3 regions of the Acidovorax sp. AC410 genome follow, and region 3 is predicted to be linked to each of the others. Evidence: predicted binding sites of a transcription regulator. Region 3 holds the regulator's gene; each other region holds the start of a gene.
The links. Region 3 encodes FNR, which switches genes on or off when oxygen is low (the NO sensors DNR and NnrR bind a similar motif). Its sites were predicted from a motif close to TTGATNNNNATCAA; they were not measured.
Positions count from the first base shown of each region.

Region 1: AC0IZS_RS08865 (hemerythrin domain-containing protein) is a predicted target of FNR. The motif match lies at 1,443-1,456, and genes of this name have one in related genera.
Region 2: azu (azurin) is a predicted target of FNR. The motif match lies at 2,289-2,302, and genes of this name have one in related genera.

Region 1 is NZ_CEEDCG010000001.1:1,918,268-1,922,432, reverse strand. Features, by position in the region: gene AC0IZS_RS08870 (alkene reductase) at 1-796, shown strand, start outside; gene AC0IZS_RS08865 (hemerythrin domain-containing protein) at 804-1,382, opposite strand; gene AC0IZS_RS08860 (methyl-accepting chemotaxis protein) at 1,537-3,210, opposite strand; gene AC0IZS_RS08855 (heavy metal translocating P-type ATPase) at 3,354-4,165, opposite strand, start outside.
Region 2 is NZ_CEEDCG010000001.1:6,877,080-6,881,244, forward strand. Features, by position in the region: gene AC0IZS_RS31950 (diguanylate cyclase domain-containing protein) at 1-2,201, opposite strand, end outside; gene azu (azurin) at 2,397-2,864, shown strand; gene AC0IZS_RS31960 (hypothetical protein) at 2,989-3,267, shown strand; gene AC0IZS_RS31965 (3-deoxy-D-arabino-heptulosonate 7-phosphate synthase) at 3,271-4,165, shown strand, end outside.
Region 3 is NZ_CEEDCG010000001.1:4,286,155-4,290,319, forward strand. Features, by position in the region: gene AC0IZS_RS19900 (Bug family tripartite tricarboxylate transporter substrate binding protein) at 1-654, shown strand, start outside; gene AC0IZS_RS19905 (MBL fold metallo-hydrolase) at 776-1,747, shown strand; gene AC0IZS_RS19910 (histidine phosphatase family protein) at 1,719-2,327, shown strand; gene fnr (fumarate/nitrate reduction transcriptional regulator Fnr) at 2,332-3,051, opposite strand; gene hemN (oxygen-independent coproporphyrinogen III oxidase) at 3,224-4,165, shown strand, end outside.

The DNA.
Region 1 (4,165 bases), 2.4 Mb from region 3:
CCTGCAGCCCGATGGCGGCGCACCGGTGGCGCCCTCGGCCCTCATCGCCAAGTCCAAGACCTACCTGATCGACCGCGAGACCGGCAAGGGCAGCTTCGTGCCCACCTCGCAGCCGCGCGCGCTCGACGCCTCGGAACTGCCCGGCATCGTGCACGCCTATGCGGCGGCGGCCCGCAACGCCGTGGAAACCGCCGGCTTCGATGGCGTGGAGATCCATGGCGCCAACGGCTACCTGCTCGACCAGTTCCTCAAGACCGGCGCCAACCAGCGCACCGACGACTACGGCGGCAGCATCGAGAACCGCGCCCGCCTGCTGCTCGAAGCCACGCGCGCCGCCGTGGACGCCGTGGGTGGCGGCAAGGTCGGCATCCGCCTCTCGCCCGTCACGCCCGCCAACGACATCGTGGACGCGGCCCCCCAGCCCCTGTTCGACTACGTGGTGCGCCAGCTCGCCCCGCTGGGCCTGGCCTACATCCACATCATCGAAGGCGCCACCGGTGGCCCGCGCGAGCTGCCCGAGCGCCCCTTCGATTACGCGGCCCTCAAGGCCGCCTACCGCGCAGCCGGCGGCAAGGGTGCCTGGATGACCAACAACGCCTACGACGCCACCCTGGCCGAGCAGGCCGTGGCCGACGGCTCGGCCGACATCGTGGCCTTCGGCAAGCTCTACATCGCCAACCCCGACCTGGTCGAGCGCCTGCGCAAGAAGGCCCCGCTCAACGCCTGGGACCAGAGCACCTTCTACGGCGGCGGCGAGAAGGGCTACACCGACTACCCGACGCTCCAGTCGGCGTGAATCCGGCCTACCCCAGTCCTATGGGATTGGGGGCCCGCATCACGATGCGGGTGAACAGTCGGTCATAGGCCCCATCGCGGGCCGGGCCCTGCGCCAGGGGGCTGACGTTGGTGGCAAACGCCGCATCCACGGCCGCCCAGTCCTGCGCATCCAGGTGCGCATGGGCCGCGGGCAGCACCACGGTCTCTTCGATCCGCATGTGCTCCAGGTAGAAGGCCACATAGCGGTGCAGGGCCTCCTCGAACGCGCTGCGCCGCGTGTCCCCCAACAGCTCCCAGGCCAGCAGCAGGTGCTGCAGCTCGCGCACTGCGGCCTCGCCGCCCACATGCTCGCGCTCGAGCTGTGCGATGGCGGCAGCTGCCTCGGGCGCACGCTCGGCCACGCGCGGAAACAGCCACTGCGATTCCTTGGGGTGGTGCTGCCTCTCCGGGAATTCATCAATATAGAACAGCATCGCGCGCATCACGTCGAAGAACGCGGCCGGCGCATCGGCGGGCCCCCGCTCCAGCATCAGTTGCAGCGAGCGCAGCACCGCTGCCAGCGACGCGTGCTCGTCGCGAATGGTCCGCACACTGGCATGAGGCATGGCCTTGCTCCCAAATAATTCCAACAGGCCCAAGCGTGACATGCAGGCGCCCGGACCGACCTGACACAGGTCAATGAAAACCGAGCGCCCATGAAAAAAGCCCCGCTCGCCGAAGCGTGCGGGGCCTTGTCGTGGGGCTGAAGACGGCGTGGCGTCAGCGTGCCAGCAACTGGCGCGAGCCCGTTGGCGCACGCAGCGATGCATGCTGCTGGGGCTGGGCCACGGGGCCGCCGCTGTGACCGCCATGGCCACCATGGCCCATCGACTCGGCCAGCTGGAACTGCTGCACCACTTCCGACAGGCGCGCCGCCTGCTCGCGCAGCGACTCGGCCGCCGCAGCGGACTCCTCCACCAGGGCCGCGTTCTGCTGCGTCATGCGGTCGATCTCGCCCACCGACTGGTTCACCTGGCCGATGCCAGCCGACTGCTCGGTGGCGGCCGCCGTGATCTCGCCGATGATGTCGCCCACGCGCTGCACGCTGGCCACGATCTCCTTCATGGCCGTGCCCGCGTCTTCCACGTGGCGCACGCCGCCGTCCACGGCGGTCACGCTGTTGTGGATCAGGCCCTTGATGTCGCTGGCCGCAGCGGCCGAGCGCTGGGCCAGGCTGCGCACTTCGCTAGCCACCACGGCAAAGCCGCGGCCCTGCTCGCCGGCACGGGCGGCTTCCACAGCGGCGTTCAGCGCCAGGATGTTGGTCTGGAAGGCGATGGAGTCGATCAGGCCGATGATGTCGCCGATCTTGCGGCTCGATGCCGAGATCTCCTGCATGCTGGCCACGGCCTGCTGCACCACCGAACCACCGCGTGTGGCGGTGTTCGATGCCGAGGCCGCCAGCTGGTTGGCCATCTGCGAGGACGATGCCGTCTGCTGCACGGTGGAGGTCAGCTGCGACAGCGAGGCCACGGCCTCCTGCGCGTTGCTGGCGGTCTGCTCGGTGCGCTGCGACAGGTCCTGGTTGCCGGTGGCGATCTCCTGGCTGGCCGTGGCAATGTTGCCGCTGGCATCGCGCACCTGCGCCACCAGGGCGCCCAGGCCCTGCTGCATGTCGCCCAGCGCGCGCTGCAGATCGGCGACCTCGTCCTTGCCGTCGGCCACGATGGGCTGCGACAGGTCACCGCCGGCAATCGCCTGCGCCATGCGGCGCGCATCGGCCAGCGGGTTGCAGATGGACATCATGTTCAAGAGCGTCAGCGGCACCACCACCACCACCGTGATCAGCACCGCCAGCACGAACAGCCACTTGGTCTGGCTGGTCACTTTGTCCTGCTGCTCCACGGCATTGGTGACCTCGGTGCGCAGCACCGTGTCGAGCTGGGCCATGAGCTTGTCGGCCTGGTCGAACTCGGCCACGGCCTTGCCGCTCATGCGGTTGGCGATGGTGGCCGTGTCGTAGCCGCCGGCTTCGAGCTGGCGCGCCACATGGGCAAACTGCTCGCGGTAGCTGTCCAGGCGCTTGATGATGTCGCGCACCACGGGGTTGTCGCTGTCTTCCGGCCCTTCGAGGAACTGGCCTGCGATCTTCTTGGCCTTGTCCTGGCTGGCCAGCCACTTGGTGTGCACGGTCTTCACGACCTCGGGCTTCTCGTAGCCGATGATCATGTCCTTTTCCAGCTGGCGGATGGTCCCCATCTCGCCGCGCAACTCGGCCATGTAACCCACCTCGGCGAACGAGTTGGCCATGAAGTCCTCGGACAGGGCGTGGATGCGGAACATGCCCAGCATACCGGCCCCGCCCAGAAGCCCCAGCAACCCCAGCACCACGGCAATGGCGCCCAGCATTCGGAACCGAATGGTGAACTGCCGCATGAGCGCGAATAGATTCATGTCTGTCATCCTTCAATTGGTATGTATGCCGGTGCCGAACTGCAAGGGATCCTCATACAAGGACCCTGCCCCCGTTGTCCGCCCGACTGCAACAAAACGTTGCAGTTTGCCAGACATGTGTGACCATGCGCCATACGTGTTTATCACATGCGCCAGCGCTTGAGTAAGAGGGCATTCGCCATCACGCTCACCGAGCTGAGCGCCATGGCAGCCCCCGCCACCACCGGGCTCAGGTAACCGAGCGCCGCCAAAGGGATGCCGGCCACGTTGTAGGCAAAGGCCCAGAACAGGTTCTGGCGGATCTTGAGCACCGTGCGGTGCGAAATGTCGAGCGCTGCCGCCACCAGCAAAGGGTCACCGCGCATCAGCGTGATGCCCGCCGCATGCATGGCCACGTCCGTGCCATTGCCCATGGCCATGCCCACATCGGCAGCGGCCAGGGCCGGCGCATCGTTGACGCCGTCGCCCACCATGGCCACCACATGGCCACCCTGCTGCAATGCAGCAACCCGGGCCGCCTTGTCACCCGGCAGCACCTCGGCCATGACCTCGCCCGCCGCGGGGTCCAGCCCCAGGCGGCGTGCCATGGCCTCGGCCGCGCCCCGGTTGTCGCCCGACACCATCACCGTGCGGATGCCACGGGCCTTGAGTGCCGCCAGCGCTTCGCGCGCACCTGGCTTGGGCTCGTCGCCAAAGGCCAGCAGCGCGCGCATGGCCAGGCCCTGGGCCGTGCGCTCGGCCACCGCAGAGACGGTAGCGCCCTCGGCCTGCAGATCGGTGGCACGGCCGGCCAGCGATCCCAGGTCCACCTCCAGCTCCTGCATCCAGCGCAGGCTGCCCACGAGGTAGCTGGCGCCCTGCACTTCGCCTTCGGTGCCACGGCCCGGCACAGCGCGCACGGCATCTGGGGCCTGCAAGGCCAGCTGGCGCTCCTGCGCCGCGCGCACCACGGCGC
Region 2 (4,165 bases), 2.6 Mb from region 3:
GCCAGGGCCTGGCGCAGGCGGTCCACGAGCAGCAGGCGGTTGGGCAGCTGCGTGAGTGCATCGTGGAAGGCCACGTGCGTGATCTGCGCATGCGCCCGCTTGGCTGAGGAGATGTCCACCGCCATCCAGAAGGTCTCGCTGTCGGAAAGGCGCACGCCGCTCAGGTCCACCCAGATGGCCTCGCCGCTCCTGTGCTGCAGGCGCACGTCGGTGCGGTAGTTCTGGCCCCGGCCCAGCCGCAGCGCGGCGGCCTCTTCCACGTGGCGGTAGTCCTCGCCGCGCGCATACAGGGCCTGGACCTCGGTCCCCCCGAGTTCACCCGGCCCATAGCCCAGCATGCGCTCCATGGCGACATTCTTCCAGGTGATGGTGCGGCCGCGGAGTTTGAGCATGCCCACCAGGTCGCTGTTGAGCATGGCCGACTGCTCGTGCAGCAGGGCCTGCACCTGGCGCAGCGCTGCGTGCTGCGCCGTCACATCGACCGCCACGGTGCGGCTCATCAGGAAGTTGCCCTGCCCGTCCTGTCCATCGCGCACGGCCGTGGAGTTGATGCGCACGAAGCGGCGCGCGGCGCCCGGCGGCGCCAGCTCGACCTCGATCTCGGGCGCCCGCTCCTGCAGGGTGAGCATGAGAAAGTGGTCATGAAAGCGCTGGCGGTGCTCGCCCTGCAGCAGCTCGCTGAAGCGGGCATGGGAATCCAGGGGCGTGCTGCCCAGCCACTGCTGCAGGGTGGCATTGATGTGTACGACACAGCCCTCGGCATCGAGCGAAAAATACCCGCAGGGGGTGTGGTCATACAGGTCGCGGATGCGCGCCGCAGACTCTTCCAGGCTCTTCAGCAGGCGCTTTCTGTCGGTGATGTCCCGGGCGGAGCCGAAGATCAGCAACTGCCCGTCGATGTCCACCGCATGCCAGTGCAAATCGACGTCGATGACCTGGCCATCCGCGCGCCGGTGCTGAACTTCCACGCGCTGCCGGTCGCCATCACCCACCTTGGCCAGCCAGGTGCGGATGGCCGCCTCGTTCTGGTTGGCGTCCCAGGTGGACACATGCGTGCCCTGCAGCCCCTCCCGGGAGGATCGGTGCATCTGCGCGAACGAATCGCTCATCTCGACCAGATGACCCTGCCGGTCGATGATGTGGATGCCGTCACCGGCCACGCGCAAAAGGATCTGCGTGCGCCGGCTCTGCGCCCCCAGGGCGCGCAGGGTACCCAGCTCGCGCAGCCCCAGCCGGTAGACCACGACGGCGGCAGCGCAGCTCAGCAGCCACATGAGCCCCGCCATCAGCGACAGCGTGCGTGCCTCCTGCGCCAGGGGCTGGAAGAAATGCTGGTTGTTGAGCCCTGCAAAGACGATGAACGGCCAGCCCTGCACTTCCCGGTAGGCGACCGTCCGCTCCACGCCATCGGTCGCAGAAGCGGCTGTGTAGACGCCGGATGAAGGCTTGATCGCCAGGGTAGCCCGCAGCTCGTCGGAGACCTGGGTCGATCCGATCTCGACATGGACCTCGTTCCCGGGCGACATCCATGCCACGAAACGCAGGTCCCGCGTCCTGAGCGTGATGGCGTCGCGCTCACCCAGCTCGTAGCCGTGGAACATCTGTGCAAAGTGGTCCACCCGGATGGTCGCGTACAGGACCCCGGCGAACCTGCCGTCCACGGCCAGAGGCCGCGCGATGACGATCACCCAGTTGCCCGAGATCTGCGACACCACGGGCCTGGAGACAATGGGATCACCCGAGGTGGCCTGCCGGGCCTGCTGGAAGAAGGCGCGGTGCGAGATGTCGGCCACCGGCGCCCCGGCCTCCAGGTTGCCCCACCGCACTGCCCCCTTCTCATCCGCCAGGCGAAAGCCCTCGGCGCCCACGAGCAGGCTGCGCCGCTCGCCGAGCAGGCGCTGGATGTCGTCGTCCGTCGCACGGGTGCCAAACCCGCTGCGCAGGAGGTCGTCCAGCGTCATCCTGAGCACCGCATCGATCAGGCCCAGTTCGGAGCCCACGTTGGCCCCGGTGATCGCCACCAGGCTTTCCGCCGTGGTGCGGGCACGCTCTTCGTGGTTCTGCCGCGACGAGGACAGCACCCACAGCACCAGGCCGCACAGCAGCGCCGCGAGCAGGGTGTTGGCCCCCGTCAGCAATGCCGCCAGCCGGCGGCCGGGGTGCTCGGCGCGCGCGGTCGGGGGTGCGAAATTCTCGGCCATGGCCCATGCTAGCTCAAGCCGGGGCCCCGAAATATCGGGCGCTCCCCTGCCCTCACGTAAATATTGCCGAGCGAGAACGCACCCGCTTTGACGCACATCATGGGGCCCGGCGGCCACCGATGGTCCACTCATCGCCAGACCCCCCGCTACCGCGGGGGCCACGACACCGCTTTTTTACCGATGGAGCAATGCAAGATGACGACCAGGATGATGATGAAGAAGAATGCCGCCGCCGTGCTGCTGACCGCCCTGCTTGCCGGCCCGGCGTTGGCCGCCACCTGCGATGTGGAGATCGAAGGCAACGATGCCATGCAGTTCAACAAGCAGAGCATCGCCGTTCCCGCCAGTTGCAAGCAGTTCACCGTGAAGCTCAAGCACGTGGGCAAGCTGCCCAAGACGGCCATGGGCCACAACTGGGTGCTGACCAAGGCAGCCGACGCCCAGGGCACGGCCGCCGACGGCATCGCGGCCGGTGTCGACAAGGCCTATGTCAAGGCGGGTGATACCCGCGTGATCGCGCACACCAAGGTCATCGGCGGCGGCGAGGCCGATGTGGTGGCCTTTGACGTGGCCAAACTCAAGGCGGGCGAGGCCTACGCCTGGTTCTGCTCCTTCCCCGGGCATTCGAGCCTGATGAAGGGCACGCTGGCGCTGGCCAAGTGACGGTGGCATGGCCGGGCGCACGGCATTCGGGCGCGGTCGGACAAGCGCCCCGGTAGCCGGTTCAGCTTTCTGGCACGATCGGCGGGATACACCGCACGCAACCCAGAAGAAAGCCCGGATCCGCATGAGCATCGTCGTTTATTGGCAAGAAGCGCCCGGAGTGGCCGCCATGCAGGCGTTTGGCGCCCACGAGTTGGCGCCCGCCCTGCAGTTCTGCGAGGCCCGGCGCAAGGCCGGCAAACGCCATGTGAGCCTCTCGACGGAGCTGGCCGAGAGCGTGGGCCGGCCTGGCGTGAACACGGTAGAGGCCCGGCTGCTGCCCGACGGCACACCCTACGACTGGACCAAGACCCACCGGGGTGCCGGCCCGGACACGCCGGTGGGCGGTAACGGCGGCGCCTGATTCGTGCCCCCGCTGCCCCACCCTGCCTTGCTCGAACAGGTGCTGCGCACGGTCATGCGCCGCTACCGCCTGCCCGCAGCGCCGGCAGCCTGCGCGCAACGGCTGGAGACCAGCTCCGCCACCGCGCTGGCCATGGCCATCGACCAGGCACGCAGCGCTGCGCAGCATGCACAGCCGCCCGATGCGGCCACCCAGCGCCTGTTCACTGGCTCGCTGGCGCGCCTGATCGGGGATGCCCTGCGCGCGGACAGTGGCGATGCTGCCTACCAGGCCATGGTGCTCGCGCACCACGCGCCCCCGGTGCGCGAGGCCATGGCCCTGCAGGCCCATGCCGAGAAGGACGAGCGCGAGCTGCGCAGCATCGTCAACACCGTTGCGCATCCCGCCAAACTCCCTCAGTGCACCGCAGGCCTCCAGCGCGAGGCGCTGGCGCAGCTGCATGCAGACCACGCCTCGGCGCAGTGGGATGCGCTTGCAGCCACCGCACGGCGCTTGCTCGCCATGCCGCAGCTGGCTGGCGAGGCGCGATTGCAACGCGACCTGGCACGGCTGCTGGACGGTGCGGCGCTCGCCCGCATGCGGCGCGCCACGGTGCTCGCCGCCGACCCGCTGGTGCAGCAATACCAGGCCCTGCGTGACCAGCATGGCCCCCGCTCGGGCAGCCCCGCCGCCGTCGCGAAGGGCCAGGTCGCGCAGCAGCGTGGCGCAGCGGTGGAGGCGTTGGCCGCACAGGCGCTCGAAACGCTGGCGCAGCGGCTCAATGCGGCTGAGGGTGCGATCGAGGGAACGGCAGGCGCATGGCGCGTGGTGACGTCGATGCGGGTACCGTCCACGCTACCGGGCAGCGCAGAGCGCGCCAAGAGCGAATGGGATGCGGTGCTGCTGCGGCAGGCGGCGG
Region 3 (4,165 bases):
CTCACCTACAACCCCAGCAAGGACCTGTTGCCCGTGACCCTGATGGGCAAGTTCCCGATGATCCTGGTGGTCAACCCGGGCGCCGACTTCAAGGATGCCAAGGACTTCGTCGCCAAGGCCAAGGCCAAGCCCGGCGCCATGAGCTTCGGCTCGGCCGGCGCGGGCAGCCCGCACCACCTGGCGATGGAGCTGCTCAAGGTCGATGCCGGCCTGTTCATGACCCACATCCCCTACCGCGGCGCTGCGCCGGCGCTGACGGACCTGGCCGGCGGGCAGATCCCCGCCATGATGGTCGACCTGGCCGCCGGTGGCGCCTTCATCAAGGCCGGCAAGGTGCGCCCGCTGGCCGTGGCCAGCGCCAAGCGGCTGCCGCAGCTGCCCGATGTGCCAACCTTCGCCGAACTGGGCTTCAAGAACGTCGAGGCGTCTGCCCAGGTGGGCATCGTCGCGCCCGCAGGCACACCGGCAGACGTGGTGGCGTCGCTGCAAAAGCAGGTGGCCGCCGCCATCAACCAGCCTGCGGTCAAGCAAAAGCTGGTGGACTTCGGCATCGAGCCCGTGGCCAGCACGCCGGCCCAGTATGCGGACCTGATCCGCACCGAGACGGACCGGTGGCACAAGCTGATCAAGGCGCAGCGCATCACCCTCGATTGAGGACCGCGGGCTCCCGGCAAAACCCCATGGCGCCTACAGGTTTGCAGCGGGTCTGGTGCCATCGTGCCACTCCCCGTTACAGTTGAAAACTCATCAGTTCAACTCAATACCGGAGAGTTTCATGCTGTCACGTCGCCATTTCCTGGGTGCTGGGCTTGCCGCCCCCGCCTTTTACGCTGCGGGCTCGTTCGTGCCCGTGTGGGCGCAGAACGCGCCCAACTTCGGTACGCCCACCTTGCCCAACCCCGGCTTTCGGCGCATGAAGGTGGGCGATGCGGAGGTGGTGGCGCTGGTCGATGGCATCACGCGCCGCCCGCTGGGCGAGGAGTTCGTGAAGAACGCGCCGCTTGCCGAAGTGCGTGCGCTGCTCACCTCGCAGGGCCTGCCCATGGACTACATCGACGTGCCCTACACCCCCTTCCTGGTGCTGGCAGGCGGGCGCAAGATTTTGATCGACACGGGCCTGGGTGAGTTTGGCGGCCCCACCACCGGCAAGCTGCTCGACAGCCTGGCCGCTGCAGGCCTGAAGGCCGATGACATCGACACCGTGCTCATCAGCCACTACCACGGCGACCACATCAACGGCATTCGCAACAAGGCGGGCGCGCTGACCTTCCCCAAGGCCAAGGTGCTGGTGCCGGCCGCCGAGCATGCCTTCTGGATGGACGATGCCCGCATGGCGGCTGCCCCTGCGGGCATGAAGGGCGCCTTCGAGAACGTGCGCCGCACCTTTGCCACCATGCCGGCCGACACGCTGGTGCAGTTCGGGGCGGGCACCGAAGTGGCGCCGGGCATCCAGTCCGTGGCGGCCTACGGGCACACACCGGGCCACACGCTGTTCGAGCTCAAGTCCGCCGGCCAGAACTTCTTTTACGTGGCCGACCTGACCAATGTGCCGGCCCTCTTCGCACGCAACCCCGACTGGGCCGTGACCTTCGACATGGATGCCGAGGCCGCGCGCAAGGTGCGGCGCGAGGTGTTCCAACGCATCACCGCCAGCAATGCCATGCTGGGGGGCTTTCACTTCCCGTTCCCGGCATTCGGGCGCATGGCGGCATCGGGCAATGGCTATGCCTTCCAGCCCGCAGCCTGAAGCGGCCGTTGGCCGGCGCACCGTGCTGGGCGCCGGGCTGGCGTTGACCACGCTGCACGCCTGGGCCGCCCAGGACGCCGAGGCCGAGGCCCTGCTGCGCAAGGGCGGGGTGGTGGCCGCGTTCCGCCATGCGCTGGCACCTGGCACCTTCGATCCACCGGGGTTTCGCCTGGGCGATTGCGGCACGCAGCGCAACCTCAGCGAAGAAGGGCGCGAGCAGGCGCGGCGCACCGGGGCGTGGTTCAAGGAGCGCCAGCTGCAGCCGGCCAAGGTGCTTTCGAGCCCCTGGTGCCGCTGCATCGACAGTGCCACGCTGGCATTTGCCGCCCCCCAGGTGTGGCCCGCGCTGGGCTCGCCGCGCGGCGCGCCGGAGACCACCGGTGCCGGCCACCTGCGCGAGCTGCGCCAGGCGCTGGTGGCCGCCTCGGCCCGGCGCGGGAGTTTCGAGGCCTGGTTCACCCATATGTTCGTGCTGTCCGATCTGGCCAGCACCAACACCAGTTCGGGCGAGGCGCTGATCCTGCGCGCAGACCGCAGCGGCAAGACCGAGGTGCTGGCCCGCCTGCAGGTCCAGGTCTGAGGGGTTAGTTACACGTCTGCGAGTTGACGATGCGCTTCAAGGCATCGGTGTCGAGGATGCGCACATGGCGCTGCTTGACCTCGACGATGCCGTCCTCGGCGAACTTCGAGAAGGTGCGGCTCACGGTTTCGAGCTTGAGGCCCAGGTAGCTGCCGATTTCTTCGCGCGTCATGCGCAGCACCAGCTCGGACTGCGAGAACCCGCGCGCGTGCAGGCGCTGCACCAGGTTCAGCAGAAAGGCGGCCAGGCGCTCCTCGGCGCGCATGCTGCCCAGCAGCAGCATGACCCCGTGCTCGCGCACGATCTCGCGGCTCATGATCTTGTGCACATGGTGCTGCAGGGCCGTGACCTCGCGCGAGAGCTCCTCGATGCGGTCGAACGGCATCACGCAGACCTCGGCATCCTCCAGGGCCACGGCGTCGCAGGTGTGGTGGTCGTTGACGATGCCGTCCAGGCCGATGATCTCGCCCGCCATCTGAAAGCCCGTCACCTGGTCGCGCCCGTCCTCGGTGGCCACGCAGGTCTTGAAGAAGCCGGTGCGGATGGCGTACAGCGAGGTGAACATCTCGCCGTTGTGGAACAGCGTGCCCCCGCGCTTGATCTTGCGCCGCACGGCCACGATCTCGTCGATGCGCTCCAGCTGCTTCTCGTCCAGGCCCACGGGCATGCACAGCTCGCGCAGGTTGCAGTTGGAGCAGGCGACTTTGATGGCAAGCGGGTTCATGGGCGTGGACGCTGGTTGGATGCGCGGGCGGACCGTGTCCGGGGAGAGGAGCGTGGTGGTGGCTGACATGCATCAAATTGTCGCCACTCTGACTCCGTGAACACTTGATCTACATCAAGGTCGGTGGGCAACGGCTGCGGCAAAGTCCTTACCAAAGAAGGATTTCCCCCAAATGACCGCTGTGACGCCCGAACTTCTGAGCCGTTTCGATGTGCCTGGTCCCCGTTATACCTCTTACCCCACGGCGGACCGTTTTGTAGAAGCCTTTGGCGAAGACGAGTATGTGCTGGCACTGGCCCAGCGCAAGGCGGGCACGCCGGGCAAGGCGCTGCCGCTGTCGCTGTATGTACACATTCCGTTCTGCGAATCGCTGTGCTACTACTGCGCCTGCAACAAGATCATCACCAGGCACCACGACCGGGGCGACGTCTACCTGCGCTACCTGGCGCGCGAGGTGGCGCTGCACACGGCCCACTGCGGCACGGGCCAGATGGTGAGCCAGCTGCACCTGGGCGGGGGCACGCCCACCTTTCTGTCGGACGACAAGCTGCGCGAGCTGATGGCGGTGCTCAGGCGCAGCTTCACGTTTGCGCCGGGCGGCGAATACTCCATCGAGGTGGACCCGCGCACCGTGACCCCCGAGCGCCTGGCGGTGCTGGCCGAGCTCGGGTTCAACCGCCTGAGCTTTGGCGTGCAGGACTTCGATGCCGACGTGCAGAAGGCCGTGCACCGCGTGCAGCCGGCCGGGCAGGTGTTTGCGCTGGTGGAGGCGGCGCGCAGCCTGGGCTTCGAGTCGGTCAACGTGGACCTGATCTATGGCCTGCCGCGGCAGACGCCCGAATCCTTCGACCGCACGCTGGAGCAGGTCAAGCAGTTGCGGCCCGACCGCATTGCGCTGTATGCCTACGCGCACCTGCCCGAGCGCTTCAAGCCGCAGCGGCGCATCGTGCCGGCCGAGCTGCCGGCGGCGCCTTCCAAGGTGGCCATGCTCTCGCGCTCGCTGCAGCAATTCATGGACGCGGGCTATGTGTATGTGGGCATGGACCACTTCGCGCTGCCCACCGATGCGCTGGCCGTGGCCAAGCGCCAGGGGCGGCTGCACCGCAACTTCCAG